3 regions of the Pseudomonas sp. P116 genome follow, and region 3 is predicted to be linked to each of the others. Evidence: riboswitches for the same ligand, from Rfam matches in the RefSeq annotation. Region 3 holds a riboswitch; each other region holds the start of a gene.

Region 1 (4,245 bases), on a different contig from region 3:
CTGGCGAGCCAGTTGCACCAGCATCGAACCGACGCCACCTGCCGCGCCGGTGATCAACAGGCATTTGCCCTCCCCGCTGGCCTCGGCGACACCGAGACGGTCGAACAATAATTCCCACGCCGTGATCGACGTTAACGGCAATGCCGCCGCCTCGGCAGCACTCAACGAACGCGGCTTGCGCCCGACAATCCGCTCATCCACCAAATGCAATTCGCTGTAGCTACCGCTGCGAATAATCGAGCCGGCGTAAAACACTTCGTCGCCCGGTTGAAACAGCGTCACTTGCGAACCGACTTCGCGGACGATGCCGGCCGCATCCCAACCAAGGATTTTCGGTTCTTTGGTGAAAGTACCGGCGCGCACCTTGGTGTCGACCGGGTTGACTGAAACGGCACGTACCTCGACCAACAGATCACGCGGACCGGGCACTGGCGCAGCCATCTCGATGTCTTGCAATGATTGCGGATCTTCAATGGGCAGGGCGTGTTGTAAAAAGGTGATGGCTTTCATGGGGACTCGCTGTCTGAAGGGTTGAAGCATTCACGTGCCACCATCTTCGACTTCCCACGGAGAAAGAAAAACCTGCAGAATGCGCCAACACTTTCACTGCAGAAGAGAAAATGATCCGCATCGATGATCTCGCCCTGTTCACCCGCAGCGCAGCGCTGGGCAGCTTTACCGCCGCGGCGCTGGAGGCCGATTTGTTGCCGGGGCAGGTCGCCGCCGCCATCAAACGCCTGGAGCGCGAACTGGATGTGCGCCTGTTTGCGCGAACCACCCGCAGCCTGCGTTTGACTGCCGAAGGTGAGCAATACCTGCCCACCGCCCACGCCGTGCTCGAAGCCCTGAAGCAAGGCGAGGAAAATCTGCGTGGTGAAAACGCCACGCTGCGCGGCGTGCTGCAAGTCACTGCACCGTCTGATCTGGGGCGCAATATTCTGCTGCCGTGGTTAACGATGTTCCGTCGTCAACATCCGGAACTGACACTGCGCCTTGTGCTGTCGGACCAGAAAGCCGATCTGTTTCGCGACCCGGTGGACGTCGCCATTCGATACGGTACCAACGAAGACGCCAACTACGTGGCTCTGCCACTCGCGCCTTGGAATAACCGGGTGCTGGTCGCATCTCCAGCCTATGTGCAACGCCACGGGCAACCGAAAACGCCGGACGACTTGTTGAATCATCCTTGCCTGCTCTACCTGCAGAATGGTCGGGTCTACGACAAATGGTGCCTGACCGGACAGACGATTCAAGTCTCTGGCCCGCTGTTCAGCGACGACGCCGATGTGGTTCGGCGCTGGGCACTGGACGGTGAAGGTATCGCCAACAAATCCTGGCTGGATGTCAGCGCTGACGTGAGCGCAGGACGCCTGCTTGTGCTGCTGCCGGACTTTGCGGGAGAGGCCTCGCCGTTGAGTCTGGTGTGCCCGCATCGCAAACAAATCTCCCCCGCTGTCTCGCAACTGTATACGTGGTTGAGCCACCAGTTTGCCGCTCTACAGCCGGGCTGAACTGAGCGTCCGATAATAGCTGCGGCGTTGACGAACGGTCATTCGAGTGTTCAGATGCCGTCCAGTTTCAGGTGTCCCATGCCGCCGTGCATGGGGTGAAACGGGAAACCGGTACGTTCTTTTTGAACAAGTCCGGTGCTGCCCCCGCAACGGTATGCGCGTGATGCTTTCGACACACCACTGTGGCCAGACGGCCATGGGAAGGTGAAAGCATCGATACGCGCGAGCCCGGAGACCGGCCCGAAATTTCTGTTTGGCAAAATCCTGCGGTGGGCGGGCATGGGCCGGTGTCGGCGTGTGCGCGATGCCTTCTCCTGCATGCTCTTCTGCGAAGATCCTTTCGAGAAGACAATGATTCGACCTTTCAACACCTCTGCTCCATCCCTGTTATTCGGTTGCCTGTTCAGTCCGCTGCTGCTGGCTGACGACGCGCCACTGGAACTCAATCAGCAAATCGTTTCCGCACCGTCGGTGGAGTCCACCACCGTCGCCGAAATGGCGCATTACGGCAGCAAAGTGGACATCGTCAGCCGCGAACAGATCGAGCGCGCCGGCCCCGCGGCGGATGTCAGTCGCGTCATGCAGATGTTCATTCCCGGCCTCTATGTCGCCCCGAAAAACGGCCCGTTCGACTACGGCACTTACTCCCTGCTGGGCGGGCGCAACGACGATACGCTGATCCTGCTCGACGGCGTACGCCTGAACAACCGCTTGTACGGCGGCTTGTACCTGGACACCTTGCCGGCCAACGCCATCGAACGCATTGAAGTGCTCAAGGGTGGACAGAGCCTGTTGTTCGGCACGCAAGCGGTGTCGGGGGTGATCAACATCGTCACCCGTTCGCCGCAGAGTCGAAAGGCCTCGGGCGAGGTGAACATGGGCCTCGACACCTTCGGCGGCACCACCGGCGATGCCCGGGTCGAGAACATCTTCAGCAACGGTTTCGGCGATCTGGGCTTGCTGGCCTATGTCAGCCACAACGTCTCCGACGGTTACCAGCCGTTTCGCAACCGCGACATGAAAAACGTCACCGAGAAAAAACGCGCCTATGAAGTCACCACGTTCGGTGGCAAGGCGATTCAGTCGTTTGGCGACGACTCGCGGCTGGAGCTGTTCTATCAATATGCCGACGCCAACCTCGATTTCGCCCGCCCGGTCGATAACCACAAAACCACCAACGACCGCGTGCAACAGATCGCTACGGCGACCTTCGAGCAAAATCTCAATGAGCGTCTGAGCTACTTCGTCAAAGGCCATATCAACGATTGGGACACCCGCTACACACGCATCAATAATGTCGAGGGCGGCGCCACCAAAGCCATCAACCACAACGACTATTGGGGCTTTACCGATTGGGGTGTGCAGGCCGAAGGCAAGGCTGAATCGTCCGGCGGTCATGTGCTGGTGTTCGGCACCGACAACCAATGGTTCAAAGGCCAGGACGATGTGCTGATCATCGACAACGATAAGGCCGAAGCCCACGCGATCTACACCCAGTTGCGTCCGCAAATCGACGCCCTGCCCGACTGGCACCCGAGCGTCGGCGTTCGCCACGAAGCCATGGGCGGCGGCGACAGCGCCACGGTCGGCATGCTCACTTCGCTCTACGATCTCAACGACAACTGGGCCTTGCGCGGTCAGTACGGCAGCGCCTACAAACTGCCGAACGCCGAGCAATTGTTCGTCAACGAACCGGGCGACGAGATCGGCAACCGCAACCTTAAACCGGAAAAAAGCCGCAACGCCGAACTGGGCCTCGACTACAAGGGCCTGCTGCTCGATCGCGCGTTCAGTGCCAGCGTCACCGTGTTCAAACGCAAGATCGACGACCTGATCACCCTCGACGATAGCCACTGGGTCAACGGCGAGGGCCAGGTGCGCATGCGCGGTTTCGAGGCTGACGCGAAACTGGCGATCAACGCGCAATGGAGCCTGCAAGCGGACATGACCCGCAACCTCACCGAGTCGCGCAGCGGCGTGACCATCAATGACATCCCGAGCTTCTTCGCCCGTTCGCGCATAGGCTTCGAGTCGGAAAATCGCATGTGGGGTGCCGGCGGCGCGATCCGCTATATCCGCGATGTGACCAGCTCGAAACAGGTCGAGTACGGTCACTATTCAGTGATCGATGCCGATGCTTATCGCTACCTCGACAATGCCCGTCAACACCGCGTCAGCCTGCTGGTAGAGAACCTCTTCGACCGCGATTACGTCACCAGCCGCGCCAGCAACGTCGACAACCTCGGACGGCCGTTCACCTCAGAAGTACGCTACACGTACCGCTTCTGATGGCTGACTTCAAAACGGTCGACGGCATCGACACACACCCGGACTGGTCGCACGTTCCCGAACATGCGCGCCACGTGTTCCTCTGCACCGGCCCGCGCTGCACCCAGCGCGGCGCCTTGCAGTTATGGAAAACCCTGCGCCGGCACCTGCTGGCGCACAACCGCATCGAAACCCCGGGCGGCGTGTTACTGACGCGCACGCATTGTCAGTTTCCGTGCAACCTAGGGCCGATTCTGACGGTGTATCCCGAGACCTGCTGGTATGGCGTGCACAGCGACGCCGACGTGCAACGGCTGGTCGAGGTGCACCTGGTCGGTGGTGAGATGGTCGAGGATTTACTGATCAAGGAGCGCGCATGAGAACGCTTGGGTTATGCCTGATGGCCCTGCTTTGCACATCACCGGCACTCGCTGACAATTATCGAAACTGCGGCGAAACCTGGAGC
Region 2 (4,245 bases), on a different contig from region 3:
AGCGCAGCGCGCAGTTGCGCTTCGAGTTGCGCGGCGTCGAGCTCCTGACCGATCAACACCAGACGCGTGACGCGCGCTTCATCGGCGCCCCACTGACGGTCGAAATGCTTGTCGAAACGCGTGCCCACGCCTTGAATCAGCAAACGCATCGGCTTGTTCGGGATCGCCGCAAAGCCCTTCACACGCAGGATGCCGTGCTTGACCACCAGTTGCGTCAGCCCGTCGAGCAGCAGGCTTTCGTCGGCTTGCGGCAGTTCGATGGAGATCGAATCGAAGGCGTCGTGATCGTGGTCATCGTGATCGTCATCACCGTCGTGGTGATGGTCGTGATGGCTGTGACGGCTGTCGATGTGTTCTTCGGAACCGGCGCCAAGGCCGATCAGCACGTCCAGCGGCACACGACCACTGCTGGCTTCGATGATCTTCACCGCTGGCGGCAGTTCTTCGGCGACTTCCAGGCGTACGCGCGCCAGGTCTTCAGGGCTGATCAGGTCAGATTTATTAAGGATGACGAGGTCGGCGCTGGCCAGTTGGTCGGCGAAGAGCTCGTGCAGCGGCGATTCGTGATCCAGGTTCGGGTCGAGTTTGCGCTGGGCATCGACCTGATCCGGGAACGCGGCGAAGGTGCCAGCGGCCACGGCCGGGCTGTCGACCACGGTGATCACCGCGTCAACCGTGCAAGCGCTGCGGATTTCCGGCCACTGGAAGGCTTGTACCAGCGGTTTTGGCAAGGCCAGGCCAGAGGTTTCAATGAGAATGTGGTCGAGGTCACCGCGACGGGCAACCAGTTCGCGCATTACCGGGAAAAACTCTTCCTGCACCGTGCAGCACAGGCAGCCGTTGGCCAGCTCATAAACGCGGCCCACGGCTTCTTCTTCGGAGCAGCCGATGGTGCATTGCTTGAGGATTTCACCGTCGATGCCCAACTCGCCAAACTCGTTGACGATCACCGCAATACGGCGGCCCTGAGCGTTGTCGAGCATGTGCCGCAGCAATGTGGTTTTGCCCGAGCCGAGGAAGCCGGTGACGATGGTGACAGGGAGTTTGGCCAGTGTTTTCATCGGTATGCCCTTTGGCAAAGTGGCGGGCATACGGGACGAGAACCGGCACCGCGCGTGCGTGCCTGGAGAGTTCGCCACCGGATCACCCCGCCCGGTTGAAATTGAGAATCTGTGACGAGGCAGGTCTCCTGGCTGACGGTGTTCAGGCGCTGGGCCTGGATTCACTGCGCCTTCCCGCGGGCTCTGTGGATTGAGCTTGCAGTGGCGTGGCAGCGAACATCACCGTTCACAGTTGCGGGGGCAGCCGCGGCATTGACCGCGTTCCCTTCTTAGCTTCGGCAATGCCGAAGAACCTCGAAGGCGCAAGGCTACGCATGGTGCAGTGGTGGGTCAATGTTTGGATACGGGGCATATCCGTTGCTGCGGGTGCTGCCGCTGGCGGTTTCGCTCTTACAGCGAGTCCCTTTTTCAAACGCCAAAAAGGAACCAAAAGGCTTTGCCCCCGGCGTACGGCACTTCGCTGAGGCTCAGTGTTCCCTAGCTACGGTGTCCATCCGGGGGCATCGCCTACGGTTTGCTGCGCTGCACCTCCTCTCGATGAATGCGGCTTCGCCGCACGGCGCTACGCGCCTACCCCCCGGATGAACACCTTCGCTCGGCCTGCCGAAGGGGGCTAAGAGCAAGAGCAACATCAAAAGCCAGATCAAAAGCCAGATCAAAAGCCCCTCACCCTACCCGTCTTCCAGAGGGAGAGGGGACTGATCGAGGTGTTTGGGAGAAGTACACCGACGTGAAACACCGAGTCGAACACCGATTCCGAAAAGCCCAAAAATCGGCCCCCCTCTCCCTCGGTAGTGGACTGGGACGAGGGCAAACCCAACACAAAACCAAAGCCAACCGCACGCTCCTCCCCCACTCAACACAATGAGCGTTAGCTCGAGTGCAGCTTTTGATCTTGATCCGCGGGCGACGTCGGGAGGCTGAGTGGAGGGATTCATCCGGGGAGGACATCGAAAGGAGGTGCAGCGAAGCAAACCGGAATCGATGCCCCGGATGGATTCCGGAGCGAAGGAACCCCGAGCTTTAGCGAGCGGGCCGGACGTAGGAGCAAGCCTTTTTGGTTACTTTTTCGGCGTCTGGAAAAAGTGACCCGCCGTAAGGGCGGAACCATAAGAAGCCACACCCGCAGCAACGGATAAGCCCCCAAAGCAAATTGACTAAAAACCCCACACCATGCTCTCCTACACCACTTGTTACGGGTGCCCTTCACAGGGTGAAACGGGAAACCGGTGAATCATGTGCTTTACTCAGAGCCATGTCAGTCCGGTGCTGCCCCCGCAACGGTAAGCGAGCGAAGCGTCAGATCCACTGTGCCATTGCGGCATGGGAAGGTGACGCTTGCAGGTCGGCCAGACGCCAACCCCTCGTGAGCCCGGAGACCGGCCCGCAACACACAGCGCGCAATTGGCGTGCTGAACATAACAAACCCGCGGTGGGCGGGCGCTGTTTGAACCTCTGCGTGCCCGCGCCGCAGGGGTTTTCATGCGCTCTTGTCCACCCCTGACATTCCAGAGGGACGCGCCATGTCGATCATCACCAGCACCGGCAGCAACACGGACAAAATCTCCAGCACCACCACCCTGAGCCAACGCCTGACCGCCGCTGTTTTCGCGTCGATCCTGGGTGCAAGCCTCGTCTATTTCGCCGGTTTCTCGCACATCGAAGCCGTGCACAACGCGGCTCACGATACCCGCCACAGCGCCGCGTTCCCGTGCCACTGAGACCTGCCGACATGATCAAGCGAATTGCGCAAACCGCAGGTTTCACCGGTCTGCTGGCCGCCCTGCTGCTCACGCTGCTGCAAAGTTTCTGGGTGTCGCCGCTGATTCTTCAAGCCGAAACCTATGAAAAATCCGAGCCTGTTGCCGCGGTTCACGAACACGCCGCCGGCACCGCTGCGCACACCCATGATGCCGAAGCCTGGGAGCCGGAAGACGGCTGGCAGCGCGTGCTTTCGACCACGGGTGGCAATCTGGTGGTGGCCGTTGGTTTTGCCTTGATGCTGGCCGGTCTCTACACCCTGCGCGCGCCGACCAAAACCTCGCAAGGTCTACTGTGGGGCCTAGCCGGTTACGCGACGTTCGTCCTCGCACCGACCTTGGGCCTGCCGCCTGAACTGCCGGGCACTGCCGCGGCGGATCTGGCTTCGCGGCAGTTGTGGTGGATCAGCACTGCCGCTTCAACCGCTGCCGGTCTGGCGTTGATTGCGTTCAGCCGTCATTGGTTGGTGAAAATCCTCGGTGTGGCCATCCTCGCCGTACCGCACGTGATCGGCGCACCGCAACCGGAAGTGCATTCGATGCTCGCGCCAGAAGCACTGGAAGCGCAGTTCAAAATCGCTTCGCAATTGACCAACGTAGCGTTCTGGCTGGCCTTGGGCCTGATCAGCGCCTGGTTGTTCCGCCGCAAGATCGATGGTCAATACCACGCATGACGACTGACAGCGCAGCGCCGACTTTCGTGGTCGGTCTGGGCTGCCAGCGCGGCTGCCCTGCGAGCACGCTGCGCGCGTTACTCGATCAAGCCTTGCAAGCCAATCGCATTGAACTGCATGCAGTGAAGGCTTTGGCCAGTATCGACTTGAAACGCGATGAACCCGGCTTGCAGGAACTCGCGAATCAACTGGCCCTGCCGCTGCTGTACTTCAGCAGTGAGGAATTGGCCAGCTATGCACAGCGACTCAGCCACCATTCGCAGATTGCCTTCGAGCGCACCGGTTGTTATGGCGTAGCGGAAAGCGCCGCACTGGCACTCGCCGAACAGCTGATTCAGGCGCCGGCAAAGCTACTGATTTCCCGACAAAAATACGCTCAGGCAACGCTGGCATTGGCCGGCGCCGCGTAAATTCCCGATAATCCCCGCCATTCATCATGAGCAATCTTCATCTGAAGCGTTGCCGCGCCTATTTCCCAAGGATTCTACGATGACCGTTTACTTCATCGGCGCCGGCCCCGGCGACCCGGAATTGATCACCGTCAAAGGCCAGCGACTGATACGCAGTTGCCCGGTGATCATCTACGCAGGTTCGCTGGTACCCGCGGCGGTGCTCGAAGGTCATCAGGCAGAAACACTGGTCAACAGCGCTGAATTGCATCTGGAACAGATCATCGAGCTGATCAAAACCGCGCACGCCAAGGGCCAGGATGTGGCGCGGGTGCATTCGGGGGATCCGAGTCTCTATGGC
Region 3 (4,245 bases):
ACCAGCGGATGCCAGCGTTTCGGTTCACCCAGCAGCGCATCCAGCGCAACCGCGGCGACACTCAACAACGCCACACTCATTGACTCACTCCCCAATAATTTTCGTACAGCAACTCATTGAGCGGACGCGCCTGCGCCCACCCTTCGAGTACCAGCATCGGCGCCGGATAGAATTCCTTGACCGGGCCCAGGCACAAAACGGCCAGAGGTTTGGCGCCTTCCGGCAGTTTCAACAGATCGGCCAGCGCCTGCGGCTCGAACAGCGAGACCCAGCCCATGCCCAGACCTTCGGCGCGGGACGCCAGCCACAGGTTCTGGATCGCACAGGACAGCGACGCCATGTCCATTTCCGGCAGCGTGCGGCGACCGAAGATGTGTTTTTCGCGATCGTCCATCAGCGCGGCGACCAGCACTTCAGCGCAATCATTGATGCCTTCGACCTTGAGGGTCATGAACTCATCGCTGCGTTCGCAGAGGGCTTCGGCGGTGCGGATGCGCTCTTCTTCAACGAGGTTCTGGATTTGCCCGCGCAGGGCTCGGTCGCTGATACGAATAAAGCGCCACGGCTGCATCAGGCCGACGCTCGGGGCCTGATGCGCGGCTTCGAGCAGGCGGTGCAGCAGCTCGGGCGCGACGGTGCCACCGGTGAAGTGGCGCATGTCGCGGCGTTCGGCGATGGCTTTGTAGACCGCTGCGCGTTCGGCTTCGGAGAATGCGTTGTCTTTCATGGCCCCATCGCTGGCAAGCCAGCTCCCACAATGGGCGGTGTAATGCCTGAAGAAACGCGATCCCCTGTGGGAGCTGGCTTGCCAGCGATGGCGGCCTCAAGTTGAGGCGCAAACAGTGCAGCGATAGCCACAGGATTCGACGGAAAATAAAAGTGCACATAAGAAGCCGTCATCCGCCCTTCCCTGTAAACCGCCTCAGCCCCACGCCCGCCATTCGGACTCAGCCCGCGAGCAATCGGGGTCAATTCAGTCGTCGTCAGGGAGTGATGATACGTGTGCCCGCGCAGCGAGCCCTCCGGCAGATCAACCGCTTGCAGCGCCAACGCCGCCAGACGCTTTTGCATGACCGCATCGCCCTTAAGCAAACCGACCAGTTCGGCGCGGGTGCCTTCAACGTCAGTCAGCGAATCAAGCAGATAAAGCATGCCGCCACACTCGGCCAGCAATGGTTTGCCCGCCGCATGGTGCGCGCGGATCGCGTCGAGCATCGCAGTGTTCTGCGACAACGCCACGTGGTGCAATTCCGGGTAGCCGCCCGGCAGATACAGACTGTCCGCCTCAGGCAATTGCGTGTCGCGGATCGGCGAGAAGAAGCTCAACTCGGCACCCATCGCCCGCAGCAAATCGAGGCTGGCGCCGTAGGTGAAGGCAAACGCCTCATCATGGGCGATAGCGATTCGCACACCTTGCAATAGCGGTTCGGCAACGATCACTTCCGGCGCCACGAATTCCACGGCCGGTGGCAGCGCTACCTCGCAACTGCTGGCAAGCGCTTCGGCGGCGGCGTCGAGGCGAACATCCAGGTCGTTCAGTTCGCTGGCCTGCACCAGACCCAGATGACGGCTCGGCAACTCGATCCCGGTCTCGCGGGACAGTGCGCCGTACCAACGCAAACCCTCGGTGAGGCTGCCTTCAAGCAATTGCGCATGACGCAAAGTGCCGACGCGATTGGCCAGCACGCCCGCAAACGGCAAGTCCGGCTGATAACGCGCCAGCCCCAGCGCCAATGCGCCAAACGTCTGCGCCATCGCGGTGCCGTCGATCACGCCCAGTACCGGCACGCCGAAATGCCGCGCCAGGTCAGCGCTCGACGGTGTGCCGTCAAACAGGCCCATCACGCCTTCGATCAAAATCAGATCGGCTTCGGCGGCGGCTTCCCACAACAGGCGACGACTTTCCTGCTCGCCGACCATCCACATATCGAGTTGATAAACCGGCGCTCCGCTGGCGCGCTCGAGAATCATCGGATCGAGGAAGTCCGGGCCGCACTTGAACACGCGCACCTTGCGCCCCTGATTGCGATGCAAACGAGCGAGTGCAGCGGTGACGGTGGTCTTGCCCTGACCGGAGGCCGGCGCGGCGATCAGTACCGCCGGGCAGTGACGTGGCTGATTCAAAGTTCGACGCCTTTCTGCGCTTTGATACCAGCCTGGAAGGCGTGTTTGAGCATGCCCATTTCGGTGACCGTGTCGCCCATCTCAATCATTTCCGGCTTCGCCCCGCGACCGGTGACGATCACGTGCTGCATCGGCGGACGCGCCTGCAAATCGCTGAGCACCTGATCGAGATCGAGGTAGCCGTGCTTGAGGGCGATGTTCAATTCATCGAGCACCACCAGACCGATCGACGGATCACGCAATAACTCGCGCGACACCGCCCACGCAGCTTCGGCGGCGGCGATGTCGCGTTGGCGATCCTGGGTTTCCCAAGTGAAGCCCTCGCCCATCACGTGAAAACGCACCTGCTCGGGAAAGCGGCGGAAGAACAGCTCTTCACCGGTGCTGTTACGGCCCTTGATGAACTGCACCACGCCGCACTGCATGCCGTGGCCCATTGCGCGGGCGAGCATGCCAAACGCCGAGCTGCTTTTGCCTTTGCCGTTGCCGGTCAGCACCAGCACCAGGCCGCACTCGTCGGGCGAGTTGGCGATGCGTTCATCGATCACGGCTTTTTTGCGCTGCATACGCGCCAGATGGCGTTCGTCACGCTCGGGGGAATCAGTCATGGGGGAGCTCTCCGTTGAGGCTGGATAACGGCGGGCAGGCACAAGAATAGACGGCAAAAAGCCTGGCATCGCCCACCGTGATGCCGCTGGATGGATCAGGCCGGTCTCCGGGCTCATGAGCGGCGTTCGCCTGACTGCGCGCCTTCCCGCTGTTAAGCAGTGGCACAAGACGCAGTTTTCACTCATTTACCGTTGCGGGGGCAGCGCCGGGATCGTGGTTGTTCTTCGCTTGAAGACAACCCTCACCAGCTTCCCTGTTTCACTCTGTCGACGCAGGTCACAGAGCACCTGAAACAAGCCGCGAAGGTTAGAGGGTTGGGGGTGGAGCGTCAATTAAAGAGGGGGTCATCGGGCGAATAACTGCCGCCGATCAATTATCCGACGCCAATCTTGTGCCACGCTGAAACAAATGATATCAAAGAGCCATGCTTTTGCCGCAAAAGCACACCACAACAATAAGGATGATTACGATGCAAGGCATGATCATCAGCAATCCGCGCCTGGAATTCCTGCGCCCGGTGCTAGAACGCTGGTTTGACTGTATCGACCGCTACAACGCCGTGCGCGGCGACAGTGACACGCCCTACTGGCATGACGAGAAAGCCAATCTCGGATTGCTCTGTGCGGCCGCCTGGATGGCGGAGTTGGTGACGTTGCGCGACACCGCCACCCGCAAGCAGAACGAGGAAGGCGAGCGCAACGCCCGCGCCGATCTGTTCCTGGCGGGTGCCGAAGACCGCGCATTTATCCAGGCCACGCAACGCTGGCCACGCGTCAACAACCTCAACCTGAACCAACCCCTGCTGGATATCACCAACGACGCCAAACGCCTCAGCTACGCCAGCGACCTCAAACTCGGCTGCCTGTTTGTCGCCCCGCAAAAAGCCCAGCACAGCGCCAGCCCGGAAGAATTGCAGGACATGGTCGACGACCTGCAAAAGGAACACACCTGCGCCGTCGCCTGGTATTTCCCCTACGCCTATCGCAAATTGCGCAATGAAGCCGGCAACTATCACCCGGGCATTGCCGTGCTGTTCAAAGAAGCCCGCGGCTGAGCAGTTGAACCATCGGGCTTGCGCGCTCCTCTATGACTAGGAATGCATTCATAGGGAAGATCAGCAATGCGCAAGCCCCAGCTCGTTTTCGTCATCGCCCTCGCCGGAGGGCTCACCGCCTGTGGTGAATCGTCCAGCCTGCAGGTCATCGACGGCACCGGCCCGTCACCGAAACTGCCCGAACCGAACAAAACCCTGATCCCGACGGTGAATATCGCCCCGGCGGTCGGCTGGCCCGCGGGCGGTAAACCGACCGCTGCGGCAGGCACACAAGTCGCGGCATTTGCCGAAGGCCTCGATCATCCGCGCTGGCTCTATGTGTTGCCCAATGGCGATGTACTGGTAGCAGAAACCAACGCACCGCCCAAACCTGATGACAGCAAAGGCGTGCGCGGCTGGGTCATGGAAAAAGTCATGGGCAAGGCTGGCGCCGGTGTGCCGAGCCCCAATCGCATTAC

The links. A riboswitch is a leader RNA that binds a small molecule or an ion and turns the genes downstream of it on or off. The one in region 3 is predicted to bind cobalamin.
Region 1: it holds a riboswitch for cobalamin, as region 3 does, so the genes downstream of both, ICA15_RS26575 (TonB-dependent receptor plug domain-containing protein) here and cobO (cob(I)yrinic acid a,c-diamide adenosyltransferase) in region 3, are expected to answer to the same signal.
Region 2: it holds a riboswitch for cobalamin, as region 3 does, so the genes downstream of both, ICA15_RS07455 (CbtB domain-containing protein) here and cobO (cob(I)yrinic acid a,c-diamide adenosyltransferase) in region 3, are expected to answer to the same signal.

What each region holds. Positions count from the first base shown of each region.
Region 1 is NZ_JACVHB010000010.1:12,131-16,375, forward strand. It holds gene ICA15_RS26565 (zinc-binding alcohol dehydrogenase family protein) at 1-510, opposite strand, end outside; gene ICA15_RS26570 (LysR family transcriptional regulator) at 621-1,511, shown strand; cobalamin riboswitch at 1,564-1,770, shown strand; gene ICA15_RS26575 (TonB-dependent receptor plug domain-containing protein) at 1,863-3,800, shown strand; gene ICA15_RS26580 ((2Fe-2S) ferredoxin domain-containing protein) at 3,800-4,159, shown strand; gene ICA15_RS26585 (ABC transporter substrate-binding protein) at 4,156-4,245, shown strand, end outside.
Region 2 is NZ_JACVHB010000002.1:241,642-245,886, forward strand. It holds gene cobW (cobalamin biosynthesis protein CobW) at 1-1,061, opposite strand, end outside; cobalamin riboswitch at 1,162-1,373, opposite strand; cobalamin riboswitch at 2,242-2,464, shown strand; gene ICA15_RS07455 (CbtB domain-containing protein) at 2,585-2,782, shown strand; gene ICA15_RS07460 (CbtA family protein) at 2,794-3,495, shown strand; gene ICA15_RS07465 (cobalamin biosynthesis protein) at 3,492-3,905, shown strand; gene cobM (precorrin-4 C(11)-methyltransferase) at 3,985-4,245, shown strand, end outside.
Region 3 is NZ_JACVHB010000001.1:670,639-674,883, forward strand. It holds gene cbiB (adenosylcobinamide-phosphate synthase CbiB) at 1-80, opposite strand, end outside; gene bluB (5,6-dimethylbenzimidazole synthase) at 77-727, opposite strand; gene ICA15_RS03345 (cobyrinate a,c-diamide synthase) at 724-2,124, opposite strand; gene cobO (cob(I)yrinic acid a,c-diamide adenosyltransferase) at 2,121-2,732, opposite strand; cobalamin riboswitch at 2,813-3,039, opposite strand; gene ICA15_RS03355 (hypothetical protein) at 3,203-3,787, shown strand; gene ICA15_RS03360 (PQQ-dependent sugar dehydrogenase) at 3,854-4,245, shown strand, end outside.